DNA from 3 places in the Listeria sp. MAN/IMW/UF464 genome. Region 3 is predicted to be linked to each of the others. Evidence: riboswitches for the same ligand, from Rfam matches in the RefSeq annotation. Region 3 holds a riboswitch; each other region holds the start of a gene.
What was found. A riboswitch is a leader RNA that binds a small molecule or an ion and turns the genes downstream of it on or off. The one in region 3 is predicted to bind S-adenosylmethionine.

Region 1: another riboswitch for S-adenosylmethionine. It lies ahead of AC4PG0_RS12805 (methionine ABC transporter ATP-binding protein); the one in region 3 lies ahead of AC4PG0_RS05340 (O-acetylhomoserine aminocarboxypropyltransferase/cysteine synthase family protein).
Region 2: another riboswitch for S-adenosylmethionine. It lies ahead of AC4PG0_RS04175 (5-methyltetrahydropteroyltriglutamate--homocysteine S-methyltransferase); the one in region 3 lies ahead of AC4PG0_RS05340 (O-acetylhomoserine aminocarboxypropyltransferase/cysteine synthase family protein).

What each region holds. Positions count from the first base shown of each region.
Region 1 is NZ_JBZWZP010000004.1:42,145-47,789, forward strand. It holds gene sufC (Fe-S cluster assembly ATPase SufC) at 1-240, opposite strand, end outside; gene AC4PG0_RS12790 (Lmo2079 family surface lipoprotein) at 580-1,656, shown strand; gene AC4PG0_RS12795 (MetQ/NlpA family ABC transporter substrate-binding protein) at 1,697-2,527, opposite strand; gene AC4PG0_RS12800 (methionine ABC transporter permease) at 2,592-3,266, opposite strand; gene AC4PG0_RS12805 (methionine ABC transporter ATP-binding protein) at 3,263-4,285, opposite strand; SAM riboswitch class I at 4,375-4,493, opposite strand; gene AC4PG0_RS12810 (hypothetical protein) at 4,602-4,790, opposite strand; gene cesK (histidine kinase CesK) at 4,869-5,645, opposite strand, start outside.
Region 2 is NZ_JBZWZP010000001.1:812,192-817,836, forward strand. It holds gene AC4PG0_RS04175 (5-methyltetrahydropteroyltriglutamate--homocysteine S-methyltransferase) at 1-942, opposite strand, end outside; SAM riboswitch class I at 1,037-1,133, opposite strand; gene AC4PG0_RS04180 (RidA family protein) at 1,198-1,575, opposite strand; gene AC4PG0_RS04185 (DUF1294 domain-containing protein) at 1,654-1,911, shown strand; gene lcp (putative cellulose-binding protein LCP) at 2,176-5,645, opposite strand, start outside.
Region 3 is NZ_JBZWZP010000001.1:1,040,948-1,046,592, reverse strand. It holds gene metX (homoserine O-acetyltransferase MetX) at 1-299, opposite strand, end outside; gene AC4PG0_RS05340 (O-acetylhomoserine aminocarboxypropyltransferase/cysteine synthase family protein) at 316-1,593, opposite strand; SAM riboswitch class I at 1,702-1,802, opposite strand; gene AC4PG0_RS05335 (HdeD family acid-resistance protein) at 2,041-2,568, shown strand; gene AC4PG0_RS05330 (LPXTG cell wall anchor domain-containing protein) at 2,615-3,907, opposite strand; gene AC4PG0_RS05325 (Crp/Fnr family transcriptional regulator) at 4,120-4,812, opposite strand; gene AC4PG0_RS05320 (biotin transporter BioY) at 4,888-5,436, opposite strand; gene AC4PG0_RS05315 (PadR family transcriptional regulator) at 5,630-5,645, shown strand, end outside.

The DNA of each region.
Region 1 (5,645 bases), on a different contig from region 3:
AGCACGAGCGCGTTCATCTACTTCCATCTCAAGTACATCTTCTCCGTCAAGCGTGATTGATCCTTGTGTTACTTCATATTTCGGGTGCCCCATAATTGCTGAGGACAACGTAGATTTACCTGTTCCGTTTGGTCCCATGATAGCATGGATTTCGCCAGTTGAAATTTCAAGGTTAACGCCCTTCAAAATTTCTTTTCCTTCTATTTCAACATGTAAATCTTGAATCTTTAAAGTTGCCATAAAAAAGTCCTCCCTAGTGTAAAATTTGCATAATCCTAGTTTAGTATAATTCTAATCTGATTACAACTATAAAAACCAGCACTCTTCGCATTCTCCCCTTCATTCTACTATTAATAGCCGTTTTTTACCAGTTTTCGTGCATTATCACTATTTCCATTTTATTTGAGAATCCATGACATAAAAGGAAGAGCGCTCTATATCAATAGAAGAAAGGTTCTTTTTTACTATAAAAAAGGATTGTATATCTTATTTAGATATGGTATTGTTGTAACGTAACAAATTTGCAACATAATAACTTATTTGTAATAAACGATTATTTATTGAAGGAGAATTTAAAATATGAAGAAAGCAATAATGGCTCTGACCATCTTTGTATTGCTTTTAGCCACATTATCCGGGTGCAGCTCCCCTAAGTCCGACTTCACATCTACTTTAAAGAAAACAGCTGAAAATAAACAATTTACAACGAACGTCACATTCCAAGTAAACAACCTATCTGATAACTACATTAAAAAACTTGGCTCTGATATTGACTTAAATCAACTTAAAAAATCTAACATTCAATATAAAATTTCTGTAGATAGTGATTCTTCCTCTTCCTATAGCGCCTATTCGCTTCACTGGAAAGGCAAAGAACCACTTGATTTAACTCTACATGCGCTCCAAAACAGTGAGGACGGGAAAGCTTATATCCCTGTAGCTGATATTTATGACGCAGCAGACAGTTTTTCAAGCCTACTATCCGATTCAGCAGCTCAGATTTTCAACAAAGTACTCGCGCAAAATAAAGACTTAGAATCTAAATATCTCAACGTATTCGAAACATTCCAAAACTTCTCCAATCAAACAATTGATTCAGAAACCGTTGATCGTCAAGCGGAAGAATTGAAAAAAATTGAAGAAGCCAGTGGTATCGCAATTTACAGCTATTTAAATAACTTAGATGACAAACATTTCACTTCCAAAGATAATGGAGATATTGTTTTAAACCTATCCAAAAACGAAATAAAAGATTTAGTCAATGACGTCTTTACAGCACTTGATAATGACGGAAACATCATCACACTTCTTTCAGAAATTGATGGTAGCTCGCAAAAAGAAGCTCAAAAAAAATGGAATTCCGGTGAAAAAAGTGTTCGTTCTTCACTAAAAAACCTTACTTCCAATAAAAATCAAACACTCGATTTCAAATTAACGTTAACACCAGATAGTAAGAAAGGTTTCAGTAAAGCCGTTATTACTACAAACTTTGAAGATAGCAAAACAAAAGATTTAATCAACTTAACAACAACCGTCGATATGCTTGATTATGAAAAAGTTCCTCCAATGCCAGAAGGTAAAGACATTGTTTCTAAAAAAGAACTTGATAAAGCCATTTCTGATGGACTGAAACTATATTTAAGTAGTGCTAATTAAAAAAAATCCTTTTACCAAATCGGTAAAAGGATTTTTTTGTTTACTTATCGACTGGAACAACTGCTCCGTCCCATTCTTTCGTAATGTAATCTTGAATTTCTTTTGAATGTAACACTTTAACTAGTTCTTTAATGTTTTTGTCGTCTTTTTTCTTGTCCGTAGTTACAACAATATTAGCGTAAGGAGAATCTTTGCTTTCGATTGCAATAGCATCTTTAGAAGGATTTAAGCCTTGGTCTACAACAAAGTTTGAGTTAATAGCGACAACATCGCCTTCTTCATTATTATATGCAGTCATCAAGTAAGCTGGGTCAAAATCATATTTGAATTTCAAGTTTTTCGGATTGTCTTTAATGTCGTCAAATGTTGCATCTTGTGGTTTCACGCCATCTTTAAGTGTTAAAAGTCCATTGTCTACAAAAATCCCAATAACACGCGGCCAGTCAGATTTTGAGTTAGAAAGTAAAACTTGCGCGCCGTCTTTTAAATCTTTAATATCTTTTACTTTTTTAGAATAAATGCCCATTGGTTCGATGTGAATAGCACCGACATCAGCAAATTTGTAACCTTTTTCTTTTTCTTCTAATTCAAGATATGGTTTATGTTGGAAGTAGTTAGCATCTAAATCGCCTTCTTCTAGGGCTTTATTAGGCATAACGTAGTCTGTATATTTAACAATTTTCAAGTCAATCCCTTTATCTTTTAAGATAGGTTTTGCTTGTTCTAAGATTTGAGCATGGGGTGTATTTGACGCACCCACTACCAATTTATTATCGTCTTTACTAGATGAAGCTTTATCTGAGGAGCCACCGCAAGCTGTAAGTACTAAAACTAAACTTAATGTGAAAATTAAACCAAGAACCTTTTTCATGAAATTCTCTCCTTTTTTGCGGGGATTCCGCGTTTTTTTATATAAATTTCTTCATATACATTGATTAGCGTTTATCGGTTCGTTTTGTTAGGAAGTCGCCGATAAATTGGAAAATAAAGACGATAATTAAAATAATAATTGTCGCAAGTACCGTTACATCAGGTTGTCCACGTTGGAATCCTTCAAGATAAGCTGTATTTCCAAGCCCACCTGCACCAATGACGCCGGCCATCGCTGTGAATCCAACAAGTGAAATTGCTGTCACTGTAATACCAGAAATAATCGCTGGTAAGGCTTCTGGGATGAGCACTTTACCAATAATAGTAAACATATTCGCACCCATGGATTTAGCGGCTTCAATAACGCCTTTGTCTACTTCGCGAAAAGCAATTTCTACCATCCGACCATAGAACGGAGCTGCTGAGATAATTAAAGCTGGAAGTGCTGCTTTCGGTCCAATTACGGTTCCGACTAACGATTTTGTCATCGGTAAAAGTAACACGATTAAAATAATAAAAGGAATGGAACGGAACACATTAACAAGGATTGCTGTTATCCAGTATAAAATGCGCGCTCCGGCATGTTTTTTATTATTGGTTAAAAATAGTAATAATCCTAGCACGATTCCTAGCAAAAAAACTGCAAATAATGAAGTAAGTGTCATATATAGCGTTTCTTGTGTGGCAACCCACATCATTTGAAAATCAACATTTGGAAATAACTCTTGTAATTTCGTCATCGTTCTAACACTTCCGTTTCTACTTTAAGTTGACGTAGCTGTGTTAGACTGGCATCTATCGCTTCTTCTGTGCCTAAAACTTGGACATACAATGTTCCGTATGCACCGTTTTGCGTTTGAGTTAAGTTCCCATGAAGGACATTTAGCATAACATCATTTTCTTTTGCTACTTGAGAGATAACTGGTTGAGTTGCATTTTCACTCATGAAGAGTAGTTTAACGATTTTACCTTCTGCGTAATTATCGAGTAATAGATGGATTAGTTCTTCCGTTTCGTCTGAATCAGTTACTTGGCGGACGAAACGCTGCGTTACTTTTTCTTTAGGATGGCGGAACACATCTAGTACGTCACCGAGTTCAGCAACTTTCCCGTTTTCCATGACTGCCACGCGATTACAGATTTTCCGAATAACGTGCATTTCGTGGGTGATAACGATGATAGTTAGGTTGAGGCGTTTATTTATGTCTAGCAATAATTCTAGAACTTCATCGGTCGTTTGTGGATCTAGTGCGGATGTAGCCTCATCACAAAGCAATACTTTAGGATTATTGGCGAGCGCTCTTGCAATACCTACGCGCTGTTTTTGCCCACCACTTAGTTCAGCTGGATAGGCGTTTTCTTTTCCTTCTAAGCCAACGAGTCGGATTAGTTCATTGACCCGAAAACGTCTTTTTTCACCGCGAACACCAGCAATTTCTAATGGAAACGCGATATTCTCTGCAACAGTTCTAGACCATAATAAATTAAAATGTTGAAATATCATTCCGATTTGTTGGCGCGCTTTTCTTAATTTACTACCACGAATTTGGCTAATTAGTAGGTTATCTACTTCAACAGACCCTTCTGTTGGTAGTTCTAATCCATTGAACATTCGGATTAGTGTACTTTTACCAGCCCCTGAATAACCAACTACTCCGAAAATCTCACCTTGTTCAATTTCTAAATCGACATGGTCGACAGCGAGAACTTTGTTATTTCTGGACGTATATTCTTTTACGACGTTCTGTAACGTAATCATCTCTATCACCTTTTCTACATTCTGATATACAAAAAAGCCTTCCTGCTAATGAGCAGAAAGGCAGCATTTTTTCAAATGGGCTAACTTCCTTCTCATCTTTCAGAACAAATCGTTGTTCTGCATGACTTAGCACCTTAAACACATAATGAATTATTGTTTAGGTTGCTGGGTTTCACAGGGCATTTCCCTCCACCACTCTGGATAAGATTTCTACATATTATTATATCACTTCATTTGTGACTATAGTGACGTTTCTTGTTTTTTCATATTACCTTTTCCGTCACACTTTGTCAATAACTTTTTTATTTATACGCATCTATTTGTAATTTACTTCACTAATAATACTATTTTCTCCCGAATCTTCCTGGCTAGCTAACTGAGAGGCTATTTTAATCTGAGCTCTATTTTGATATTTAAGTTCGCTACTATTGACTTGAATTATGTACATAAATACCGCAATGACCGTGATACAAGCAACAACAATTAAAACAATATGTTTTTTCATTTTTCTCTCCTCCGTGATTTATATTCTACTGAAAGAACATAAATCACAAGGAAAGAAACATTTAAGAATTTTTAAAGATTAAATGAGCGGCAATTTGACGATAAAACTTGTTTTGCGATGTTTGCTTTCTGCGGTAACAATTCCGCCGTGTTTTTCAACGATAGACTTAGCGATTGCAAGGCCTAAGCCAGTACCCGTTGTTGTCCGATTTTTATCTACTTTGTAAAAACGTTCAAATAGATAAGGTAAATCAACGGTTGGAATCTCTTCACCATAGTTAGTGACCCGCACAACAGCCATATTATCTTCTTTTTTCGCGCTTACATCAATTTGTTTATTTCCTTCTCCGTATCTAAGCGCATTGGAAAATAAATTCTCAAACAAACGCATAATTTGGTTACCATCGCCACCAATGATGAGTTTATTGGCATCAAAATGTTCGATTATCTGCATATTTCGTTCTGCAGCTCGTCCGTCATATTCTGCTACTAATTGTCTGAGTAATTCAATGATGTCTAGTTCATCTTTTTTTAATTGGTAATCAACACTATCAAGCCTAGTATAAGAGAATAAATCATCAATCAGTTTATGCAGATGACGCGCTTTTCCGTAAACAAGTTCCGTATAATAACGCAGCTCAATCTCATCACGATAACGATCCTCATGAATATAACTTAAATATCCTAAAATCGACGTTAAAGGCGTCCGCAAATCATGTGAGACATTCGTAATTAAGTCATTCCTAGCTTGCTGCGCCTGTTCTTCCTTTTTCATTAATTTATTTTGTCGTTCACGCATATTTTCAATGTTTCGCTCAAGTTCTTGAATTTCCGGGACAAAACTTTCTGTATCAAC
Region 2 (5,645 bases), 230 kb from region 3:
TGCTTTGATTGCCGTTTCATCTTCTAAATCCCCTGTTTTAGAGGTGATTAAGCCGAGAACGATTTTCAAATCTGGGCGCGCTACATATTTTAGTGGTGAAAAATCTCCAGAACGTTCATTATCATATTCTAAAAAGAAACCATCGATATTTAGCTTGCCAAATAATGTTGCTGCAACTGGTCCATAACCGCCTTCTGCTATCCACGTAGAGCGGAAATTCCCACGACAAATGTGCATCGTAATAACCATATCTGCTGGTTTATACTTGATAGCTTCATTAATAAGCGTTTTATATGTTTCTTGCAGTGTATCGGGGTCAAAACCTCGCTCACGTACAACTTCACGCTGTTCATCAGAGCATAAATAGCTCCACGATGTATCATCTAATTGTAAATAACGACAACCGGCATCATAAAAGGCTTGAATCGCTTTTTGATAAGCAGCCGCTAAATCAGCCACAAATTTATCAGCATCGTCTATATATGGCTGATACTCCATGTCACCACGATAATGAAGCATCGCCGGACTTGGAATCGTTTGTTTTGCTACATGATTTTCACCAACGGCTTCTTTTAGGAAAATAAAATCTTCTATAAATGGATGCGTCGTGAAATCAATTGGACCTGTAATTTTCACCGAATGAGATTTTGTTTGGACTTTGCTAAATTGAATGCCTCCCGCCGCATCGTATCCTTCTACCCCATCCAAATTCTCTAAGAAATCAAAATGCCACCAAGCGCGGCGAAATTCGCCATCAGTAATTGCTTTTAAACCCACTTCTTTTTGTTTTTCAACAATATACTTAATTTCTGCATTTTCAATTTCACGTAATTCTTGAGTTGTAATTTCGCCACTTTGGAATTTCTCGCGTGCCTCTTTAATTGCCTTTGTCCGTAAAATACTTCCAACATGATCTGCATAAAATGGTGCCACTTGATTCATTTTCTTCGCCTCAATTCTAGTTATTTTTATGTACAAAAAAACTTTCCCCCAAAAGACAGCTTTTAAGGGAAAGAGTGATTTACCTGTTTCGCGTGCCTTATCTGTCAGTGATACTGCTGGATTTGGCACCGTGAAAAGTCCGGTTGCCAAGGCTTCACTGGGCCAGAACCCTCCACCTTTCTTGATAAGTTACTATGTAATTGGTTCTTATTATATCGTTTACTTCTCGTGATTGTCAAATTTATTTCTGAATATTTATGCTTCTGCGATAACTTCGATTTCAATGTCAGCGTCAAGCGGTAACTTGGCTACTTGGAAAGCACTTCTTGCGGGGAAATCACTGGAAAAGAAAGTAGCGTATACTTCATTCACAGCTGTAAAATCATTTAAATCTTTGAAGAAAACAGTCGCTTTAATGATTTTATCTAGTCCAGAACCCGCTTCTTCTAGTACGGCTGCTAAATTTTTAAAAGCTTGCTCAGCTTGTTTTGTTGCGCCTTCTGCTAATTCTCCAGTTGCTGGGTTAATACCAAGTTGACCTGATGTGAAAATAAGTCCATTCACTTTTACAGCTTGTGAATATGGTCCGAGTGCTTTTGGGGCTGACGAGGTTTGAATAATTTCTTTTGCCATTTTATCCCTGCTTTCTTTTGTGGTATGCTTTTATTCTAATCAATAAAGTTAGTTTTAGCAATAAAGGGGGATTTCTGAATGATTTTAACGATATATTTAATCGCGATAACGCTTATTTCTTTTCTATTATTCGCTGTTGATAAACGGAAAGCAATTAAACACGCATACCGGATACCTGAATCGGTACTACTTCTCTCCGCATTTCTTGGTGGTGCCTTTGGTAGTTGGATGTCGATGCAGTTGTTTCACCATAAAACGCAAAAGCCGAAGTTTCGGATTTTAGTGCCACTTGCGATGGTTTGGACTGTTGGGGTTTTGGTTTGGTGGTTGTACTGAATTAACAAGCTAAATTTGTCGATTTTTTAGCTTTTATAATGTTCAAATTCCCAGCAGAAATAGTTTTGCAGTGCTTGACAGGAGTCATCTCAATTGTCTTTTAAACATGATTTCTATCTTTGATAAAAGTAATTCATAGCTATATTTTAACAGTCTTTTTGTACAGTTCTTAAAATTAGTAAAACACTATAACAAATCTATTATGTCTAATAGCAAAAAATACCGACCAGAGAAAACTGGTCGGTATTTTTATTCTATCTTTTATTAATTTTTCCTTCTTAATTTCTTTCTACCTCTCATCACCAACAAGAGCATGCTTAGAACAAGTAAGCTCATGCCTGTCCAGATTACCCAAGTGTTTGTTTGGTCACCTGTTTTTGGTAATGGTTTTGCTGCTTCATATGTTGTTGTATGTTGCTTGTTATCAACTACTTTTAATGGTGTTTTTTCTACTGATGGTTTTACTGGATTTGTAGGTCCTGTTGGGTCTGATGGGTCAACAGGTTTTACATTTTCTGCTTTTACTTGAATGTTAGCTGTAACAGAAAGTTGTTCCTTCCCCGCATCTGCAGTTCCTTCATTTGGATCATACGTGTAAATCACTTTGTAGATACCAGCTTTATTTACATCTACTTTACCATCTACTTGGATTTTGGAGAAAGGAATTGCTACACCATCTCGGTTTGTCGCACCTATAAAATTAGCTTCTGCTTCCCATTTTTCTCCATGTGGGATAACGCTATCTTTTACAGTGATTTGAGCTTGGTTTTGGATCACAGTGATATGAGCTACTTTTTTCACTCCATCATAGATATAGCTTACTTCATATGCGCCTGCTGTTTCAGAATCAACATGCCCGGTTACAGTTACATCTTCAAAAGAAATTTGGTCGCCTTTTTTATCAGTAGCGTTATCGAAGTTGTCTTCTGCTTTCCATTTATCTCCTGTATAAATGGTAGAGTCATGCACTTCTAAGCTTGTTTTTCTTGGACTTACAGTGAGATTAATTGTTTTCGAAACACCGCCATAACTATAAGTCACTTGGTAAACACCAACTGTTTCTAAATCAACAGTCGGATTTTCTGAAACGTTGATATTTTGCCAATCTACTGTATTTCCGTCTTTATCTTGTGCACTGTCAAAATTATCTTTGGCATCCCAGCTATCTCCCACATAGATTTCAGAATCATGCGCGTTCACTGCTGTTAAGATGTCTTTTACTTGGATATTAATTGTTTTTGAGACACCGTCATATGTGTACGTTACTGGATATGTTCCAGCTTTATCTGTATCAACAGTTCCTTTAACTTCTATATCAGCAAAAGCGACGGAATTGCCATCTTTATCAAGCGCACTGTCAAAGTTATCTTCTGCATTCCACGTGTCTCCGATGTAAACTGCGGAATCATGTGCGTTCACTGCTGTTAATTTAGCTTTCACAGTTAAAGTGATTTTTTTCGATACTTTGCCATACTTGTAAGTGACTTCGTAAGCACCTGCTTTAGCTGTATCAACGGTTGGTTTTTGTGTGACTGTAACATCTTCTAGGTCAACCGCGTTACCATCTTTATCAAAAGCACTATCGAAGTTATCTTTAGCATCCCATGCATCTCCTACATAAATAGTAGAGTCATGAGCACTGATACCTTCTTTATTTTCTAAAACAGTAACTGTAATAGTTTTCGAAACGCCATCGTAGCTATAAGTGATGGTATTAGTACCAGCTTGATTTGTATTAACATTTCCTGCCACTGTTATATCAGCAAAAGCGACGGAATTACCATCTTTATTAAGCGCACTATCAAAGTTGTCTCCCGCATTCCATGTGTCACCTGTATAAATCGTGGAATCATGCGCGTTCACTGCGGTTAATTTAGCTTTGACAGTAACATTAATTTTTTTAGAGACACCATTATATGTGTAAGTTACTGGATACGAACCAGCTACTGCAGTGTTTACAGTTCCTGTAACTGTCACATCGCTAAACGCTACATTAGTTTCGCCTTCTTTATTTGCTGCACTATCAAAGTTGTCTTTCGCTTCCCATGTGTCTCCTACATAAATAGTAGAATCATGTGCGTTCACTGCTGTTAAATCTTCCGCTACAGTTACTTGAATAGTGACTGAGACTGTTTTGCTGTCTTTAGTTATCGTGTAAGTTAATGGATACACGCCACCTTGATTAGAACCATTTTTTATAGCATTTAGTTGTGTTTGGTTCACTTGTACTAAGTCTAAACGATCTTCGGCACTTGAATTAGCACCGTCTTTTACCTCTTCAAAGGCGGCTGTTTTTGCGAGAGTTAGTGCCTGTGCTTTCGTTAAATCAGTGGCTTCTTTGTACTCCATCGAAAAGTCAGTCGCACCCATGGTATAACCGTCTTGTTGCGCAACCGTTCCCTCAGTTCCAGTAACATATAGTGGAGCTTTGGAGCTTTGTTCTGTTCCAAAAATATCTTGAATTGTAATCGTTAAATCCGTTACATCAATCGTTTTATCATTTGTGGAAACGCCAACTACAGCTGCTGAACCATCTGCTAATGTTTGTACTGTTGCCACTTTTGTATCTGCAACAGTCCATTTGTAACCATTTGTTGTTGCTTTAATATTTTTAAAGAAGCTTGGTTCAATAGTATCTTCGGCAGCTTGTCCAGTTGTTGAAGCTACTTTTGGTAATGTGATTTCTAAATTGCGACCCATTTGCACTCGTTTTTCATTTAGGTTAACTTTTAAATCTTGTGTAGGATTATAAGCGTAATAACCTGCATTTGCGTATTGTGAGCTTGGTTGCGTTGGATCGATTTGTTTCACCCAACCTTTGTCTGCTCCGCTGTATGGAACATCACTATCTAGTGAAATATCTTTACCAATATTTTTCAACGTATACTGATAGCCAGCTTTGTCTGGGAATTTCACTGCATAATTACCATAACCAACGCCATCATTATAATCAAAACTGTATTTACCGTTGCTATCTGTTGTGGCAGTTACATTTTTGTCTCCTACTTTGGCAGGTTGATAAACAGATGTGGATTCATTCCATTTGTACAACTCAACTGTTTCATTCGCTAAAGGTTCATCGCCTTTATCTTTTTCATACAAACCATTAACATCTTTATCATTAAATAACATACCGGCTACTTCGCCAATTACTAATTCAGCACCTACTTTTGTTCCAGATAATGAACCAGCGAACGTATTAGTAATTACACGGTAATACGGGTTGTAGATATCACGTTCACCAATTTTGTTGCCTTCTGTTGCTGAATCAAATGTTTCATCTACTTTAAGTGGTACTTTGAAGGTTTGTGTTTCACCTGCATTAATTTTCGTTTTAACTTTGATTCGAACCATATTTACTTTTTCATAGTCAGAAACTGTATTTGAGTATATGCTTGTAGAATCGTAATTGTTTTCTGTTGCATTTGTTGCATAACTAATGTCGAATTGGTCTTGTTGATCTGAACTAACAGGTAGTGCTCCACTTAGTTTCATATCCCACTTGAAAGGTTCACTTTGGAATTTAGATCCGAAGTCTTGACCAGTTTTTGGAATTGGGATATAAAGCTCAAATTCACTTGCTTCTCCGTTAGAAGCATTCGTAATTTTAACTGTGTAGTCCGCATCCGTTCCTGGTGTGAAGTAGGAAACCGTACTGTCTTCTCCTTCTACATAGGCCGCTTTAGCACCTTCTCCAGCCACGCTTAAGAAGGTTTCTACAGCAACTGTATCTT
Region 3 (5,645 bases):
GAGGGGCCAGTCGTTCCACTACAACCACCAAATACATTCGTACAAACAAGAAAATATTTGTCTGTATCAATCGTTTTCCCCGGACCAATATAATCATCCCACCAACCAGGGGCGTCATCTTCAAAATGTTTCGCCGCATGAGCTGTCCCAGTGAGCGCATGTTCTAACAAAATACAATTATCGCGTGAGGCAGAAAGTGTCCCATACGTTTCATAGCCAACTAAAACTGGACTTAATGTTTCCCCGTTTTCAAGTAGAAGAGGACTTTTTTGAAATAGTTCTTTTTGTTGTAAGGTCACTTCTCTTCACTTCCTCCTAAATTTGCTCTAGTGCTTTCGTTAAATCTTGAATAATATCATCCGCATTTTCGATTCCGATAGAAAGACGGATGGATTCTGGTTTAACGCCAGCTGTTAATTGTTGTTCTTCGCTTAGTTGTTGATGAGTCGTTGATGCTGGGTGGATTATAAGCGATTTTGCGTCGCCAACGTTGGCTAGATGCGAGAATAACTCCACAGATTCGATAACCTTTTTCCCAGCCGCGTAACCACCTTTAACGCCAAAAGTGAAAATGGAACCAGGTCCTTTTGGTAAATATTTTTGGGCTAAATCGTGGTATTTGTTGTCTTTTAAGCCAGGATAATTAACCCAAGCAACTTTTGGATGATCATTTAGGAAATTCGCTACTTGTTTCGCATTTTTCACGTGTTGTTCAAGTCGTAAAGATAATGTTTCTAGCCCTAAAATGAGTAAGAAGGCGTTGAACGGGGAAAGTGCGGCACCAGTGTCACGAAGGAGCGAGACACGGAGCTTGGTAATATAGGCCGCCGCACCAACATCATTCGTATAAGATAGCCCATTATAACTATCATCAGGTACAACGAGTTTTGGAAACTTCCCATTTGCCCAGTTAAATTTACCAGAGTCAATAACAGCGCCACCAATTGCAACCCCGTGACCACCGATAAATTTGGTTGCCGAGTAAACGACAATATCTGCACCAAAATCAAATGGGCGATTTAAATAAGCGGTCGCAAAAGTATTATCAACAATTAGCGGGACATCAGATGCGTGCGCTATCTCAGCTACTTTTTCAATATCAATAATATTAATATCAGGATTACCAATCGTTTCAATGAATACGGCTTTCGTATTTTCTTTCATTGCTTTTTCAAAATTTTCAGGTTCGTTAGGGTCGACAAAAGTAACATCAATGCCAAACGTTTTAAATGTATGTGAAAAAAGAGTGTGTGTTCCACCATAAAGTGTTGCGGCTGCGACGATATGATCGCCGGAACCAGCAATATTTAAAATCGAGTAAGTAATAGCAGCCATGCCTGAAGCCGTTGCAACCGCACCAATGCCACCTTCAAGTAAAGTTAATCGTTCTTCTAAAACAGCTGTAGTCGGATTCATAATTCGTGTATAAATATTTCCAGTTTCTTGTAAACCAAATAAGGCTGCGGCATGTTCCGGGCTATCAAATGTATACGATGTTGTTTGATAAATTGGTACGGCTCTAGAATGCGTATCTCCGTCCGGTGTATGTCCGCCGTGTACTTGAATTGTTTCGAATTTATACTCATTACTCATAAAATCCACTCCTCTTTAATATGTATTTATCAGTAATTTCCATCAAAAAACCTCCCTAGCAGTATATAAGCCGCCAGAGAGGATAGAGTTTCCTAAACTTGGATTTCCGACTTATCTTTCAGAATATACTGCTGGAATTAGCACCGTGAAAATAAATTCCGGTTGCTAAGGCTTCAAAGGGCCAGTCCCTCCACCTTTCGTGATAAGAAAATACTATTAAATTAAGTTATATATTACGCTGGATGAAACAAATTGTCAACTAAGTATTTAAAAAGTCCAAAAATAGCACTTGTGTGTGGAATTTTTGTGACAAAGCTGTTTTTTAGACTAATATTTCACTTTAAAAAGGTTTTAAAATCCATTTTTTAGGCTATTATAGTTAAGACTAATTATATTTCATTAAAAGTGGGGTTAGATTAGCACAAATAAAGGGGAGTTGAAATAAAAATGAAGACATTTACACGTATTCTTGTTTTATTAGCAGGGATTGCGATGATTGTACTTGGAATTTGGTTCTTATTCCATCCAGGTATTTCATTATTAACCTCAACATTGATGATCGGTTTCTTACTACTGATTTCAGGTATTTTCCACACAATTTCTTATTTCTCAGATAGAAAATCACAAAATGTTTCTGGGTGGGTACTAGCTGACGGAATTTTATCCATCTTACTAGGTTTCTTGCTATTATTTAATGAATTTGATGGAACATTAACACTTGTATTGCTGTTTGGTATGTGGGTATTGTTTGCTGGTATTATGCGTACAATCGGCGCATTCACTGCTAAACAAAATAACGTACAAGGCTGGGGCTGGATTTTAACAATTGGTATTATTGGTATCATTGTTGGTTTTATCGCTCTATTCAATCCAGTTGTCTCCGCAATTGGTATCGTTCTTGTCGTAGCAATTTTCTTCATCGTTCAAGGTATCGGCGCAATCGCAACATTTTTCTTTATGGGAAAAAGTTATTAATAAAAAAGTGAAACCAATTGTATAAATTGGTTTCACTTTTTTTGTGTTATTTTTTTCGTAAAAAGATTACTGAACTGCCAGCTAAGATAAGTCCAATCAATGTTAACGGGATTGAATTAGCATCACCGGTTTTCGGGATAATTTTTTTAGTGCTGTTAGTATTACTATTCTTAGTATTTATTGTTTTTACTTCAGAAGGCGATTCATATAGTTCTCTAATTTTCAACGTTTCTGGGTCATAAATGTAATAGGTTTTTTCACTGTATTCTACTTCAGTACTGCTGTATAAAGCAAATATATCACCTGGTTGTAGTGGTGTTTCGAATGTAATGGTGAAGTTTCCTTTTTCATCTTCTATAGACCATCCAATCAAATTTTCGTCCTCATCTTCTGCAATTACACCTAAGTTAGGCAGAGTAACTCCGTATAGAATGGAAGGTGTACTTCTTTTCAAATCAAGAGTAGGTGCTTTAAGTGTAGGTTTATCACTAACGATAACGTAGTAAGAAGAAAATTCTGTTGTATTTCCTGATGGATCTGTTGCGATAACAACAAAGGTATGCATACCAAGTCGAGTATATGTTGGTTCATATCCAGGTTTAAAAGTTAAAGTAACTTTACCCGAGTTATCAGTAGCTGTTACAAATGTAGAGGGCGTTATAGTTTCTCCTTTGACAACAAACGGATAGTCGTCTGGATTAACACTAATCTTTGGCGGCTCTTGATCTAGAACTTTGTAAGTAACTATTAATTCACTAGTTTTTCCATCTTTCGTAGCTACTATTGTTGTTGTAAAAGTACCAGTTTTCTTGGTAGAAGGCGCTCCGGATTTAAAGCTTAATTTTGCTCCTGCGGCAGGTGTTGCGAATTGATTCGGTGTTGGTTTGGAGCCTAATTCAATCACAGGTGTTGTTGTTTTTAGCGTTGCAAGTGGTGCGGCTTCTTTTACTATGTAATTAACTGTTATATCCGTAGAAGTATTATCATCGAAAGTCACTTGAATCTCTGTTGAGTAGTTTCCTGGAGCATTCGTTACAGGTTGTCCATTTTTAAAAGTAAATGTTGGATTATTTGATGCATCATTGACTGTTACAAAATCTTGCGCAGTGGGTGTATCCCCAATTTTAAAAGAAAGGTTCGTTTTTCCAACTACTGCATTTGCGCTGGCTTTTAAAAGTTCTTTTTTAGAATTTTGTTCTTCAAGCGAATTGTTTTTTGTAGTTGTTTCTGTTGTTGATTCATTTTGTTCTCCGGATTCTGTAGCAAAAACGGGAGTGCTAATCGATAAAACTAGTCCAAATGCTAAAATTACAATTAACTTTTTTCTGATGTTTTTCATTCTATATCCCCAATTCCCTGTTTATTTTATGTTGCAAATTAATTATACAATATTATTTAACTTTGTGAAAGAAAATATTAAATTTATTTTACAAAAAAATTACCGAAAGATTACGAATGTGTCAAAAAATACGATGATAAAATTAATCAGCGAATATTTATCCTTTATTTAACATAAAAAAGCCGCATAATATAAAATATGCGGCTTTAAAACTATTTATATGTATTGCTTAAGTTTTGTTTGCGATTCTCGAAATCAGTTATACGCCAAGGTTTCGGCGATAAAGAAATAACACCATCTTCTTCAAGTTTACGCAAGTTAGTAGCAACGTAAGCTCGAGCTAGATTTAAGTAATTGCCTAAGATTTTTTGAGTAAAATAGTATGGAATTAAGCATGAACCGTCTGATTCAATTCTTCCAAATCTTTCTCCACAAGCAATTAATCCAGCCAAAACTTTCTCACTAGAAGGCAAATTCACATAAGCTTCTCGCTCTAACATGGGGGAAACCATACTTTGCATAAGTGAGTTCATTTGCCAAAATACATCTGGTGAGCTTAAGAGTTTATTCAAAACATATTTACGTTCAAATTGATAAACACTAACTTCACTAATAGACGTATAGTTTGCAGGTGATTTGGCTCCTCCAAGTAATGTAAGCGGACCGATAGAATCTTGTTTACCTAAGAAGCTAATAATACTATCTTCTTTACACGTATTTTTACTCATCGAAACGACCCCGTCTTCAATAATATAAAAGTAAGTTGTTTCCGCGCCTTCTGTTAAGATTTTTTGGTTGCGTCTAAAACGAATTCTCTTATATGGAAGAACCGCTTCATTTGAATCTTTTAACAAGTCGAGTAAATCTACGTTGTAAAAATTATTTTCCTCATTCAGTAATGACATATACCGAGTCCCCTTTTCTCAGTGTTAATCATTATCATTATATAGGAGATGAGTCGAAATGTGTATTAATGGGACTTATGATGCTCTAAGTAATTTTGCTTTAATTAGACGATCACGAATGAGAATACCTAATAATGCAGCGAACACCGCTTTAATAATACCAGGAATAATAAATGGTACCATCCCAGTCAAAAATGCAGTCGGCCAGTCAAGACCTGTGCTAACTTTAAGCCATAAAACACCGAAAATTAACGTAACGATGGCTCCTAAAATATTAGCAACGATTGCATAAGGAACAGTGAATTTTGTTTTTTCGAGCAACCAACCTGTAAGTAGTGCATTAAAAATAAATCCGACAATAAATCCGCCAGTTGGCCCAAAAAGAATCCCAATTCCTGCTGTCATCCCTTGAAAAACCGGAATACCAACTGCTCCAAGCACGATATAAACTAAAACAGATATGGTACCGTGACGAGCTCCAAGAATTGTTGCTGCTAAACCAATTGCAAATGTTTGCCCAGTAAGTGGAATAGGGCCAAGTGGAATAGCAACTTGTGCGAGTAAAGCAATGATGACTGCGAATAAAGCATCTACGACTAAAAATTTCAATTTCTGATCACGCATAAACGTATCTCTCCTTAATGTAAACTTAATACTAAATTAGGTTAACATTTATTAAATAAAAAAACAATACTATTTTTTTCTAATCAGTACCTTGCAATGAACACTAGTGTATGATAAACTATAGTGGTAGTGAACAATATATAGTAGTGGTTACTTATTACTAGTGGTAATTTAGCAGAATGGAGGAGTTAGCATGGAGGTTAACCCGC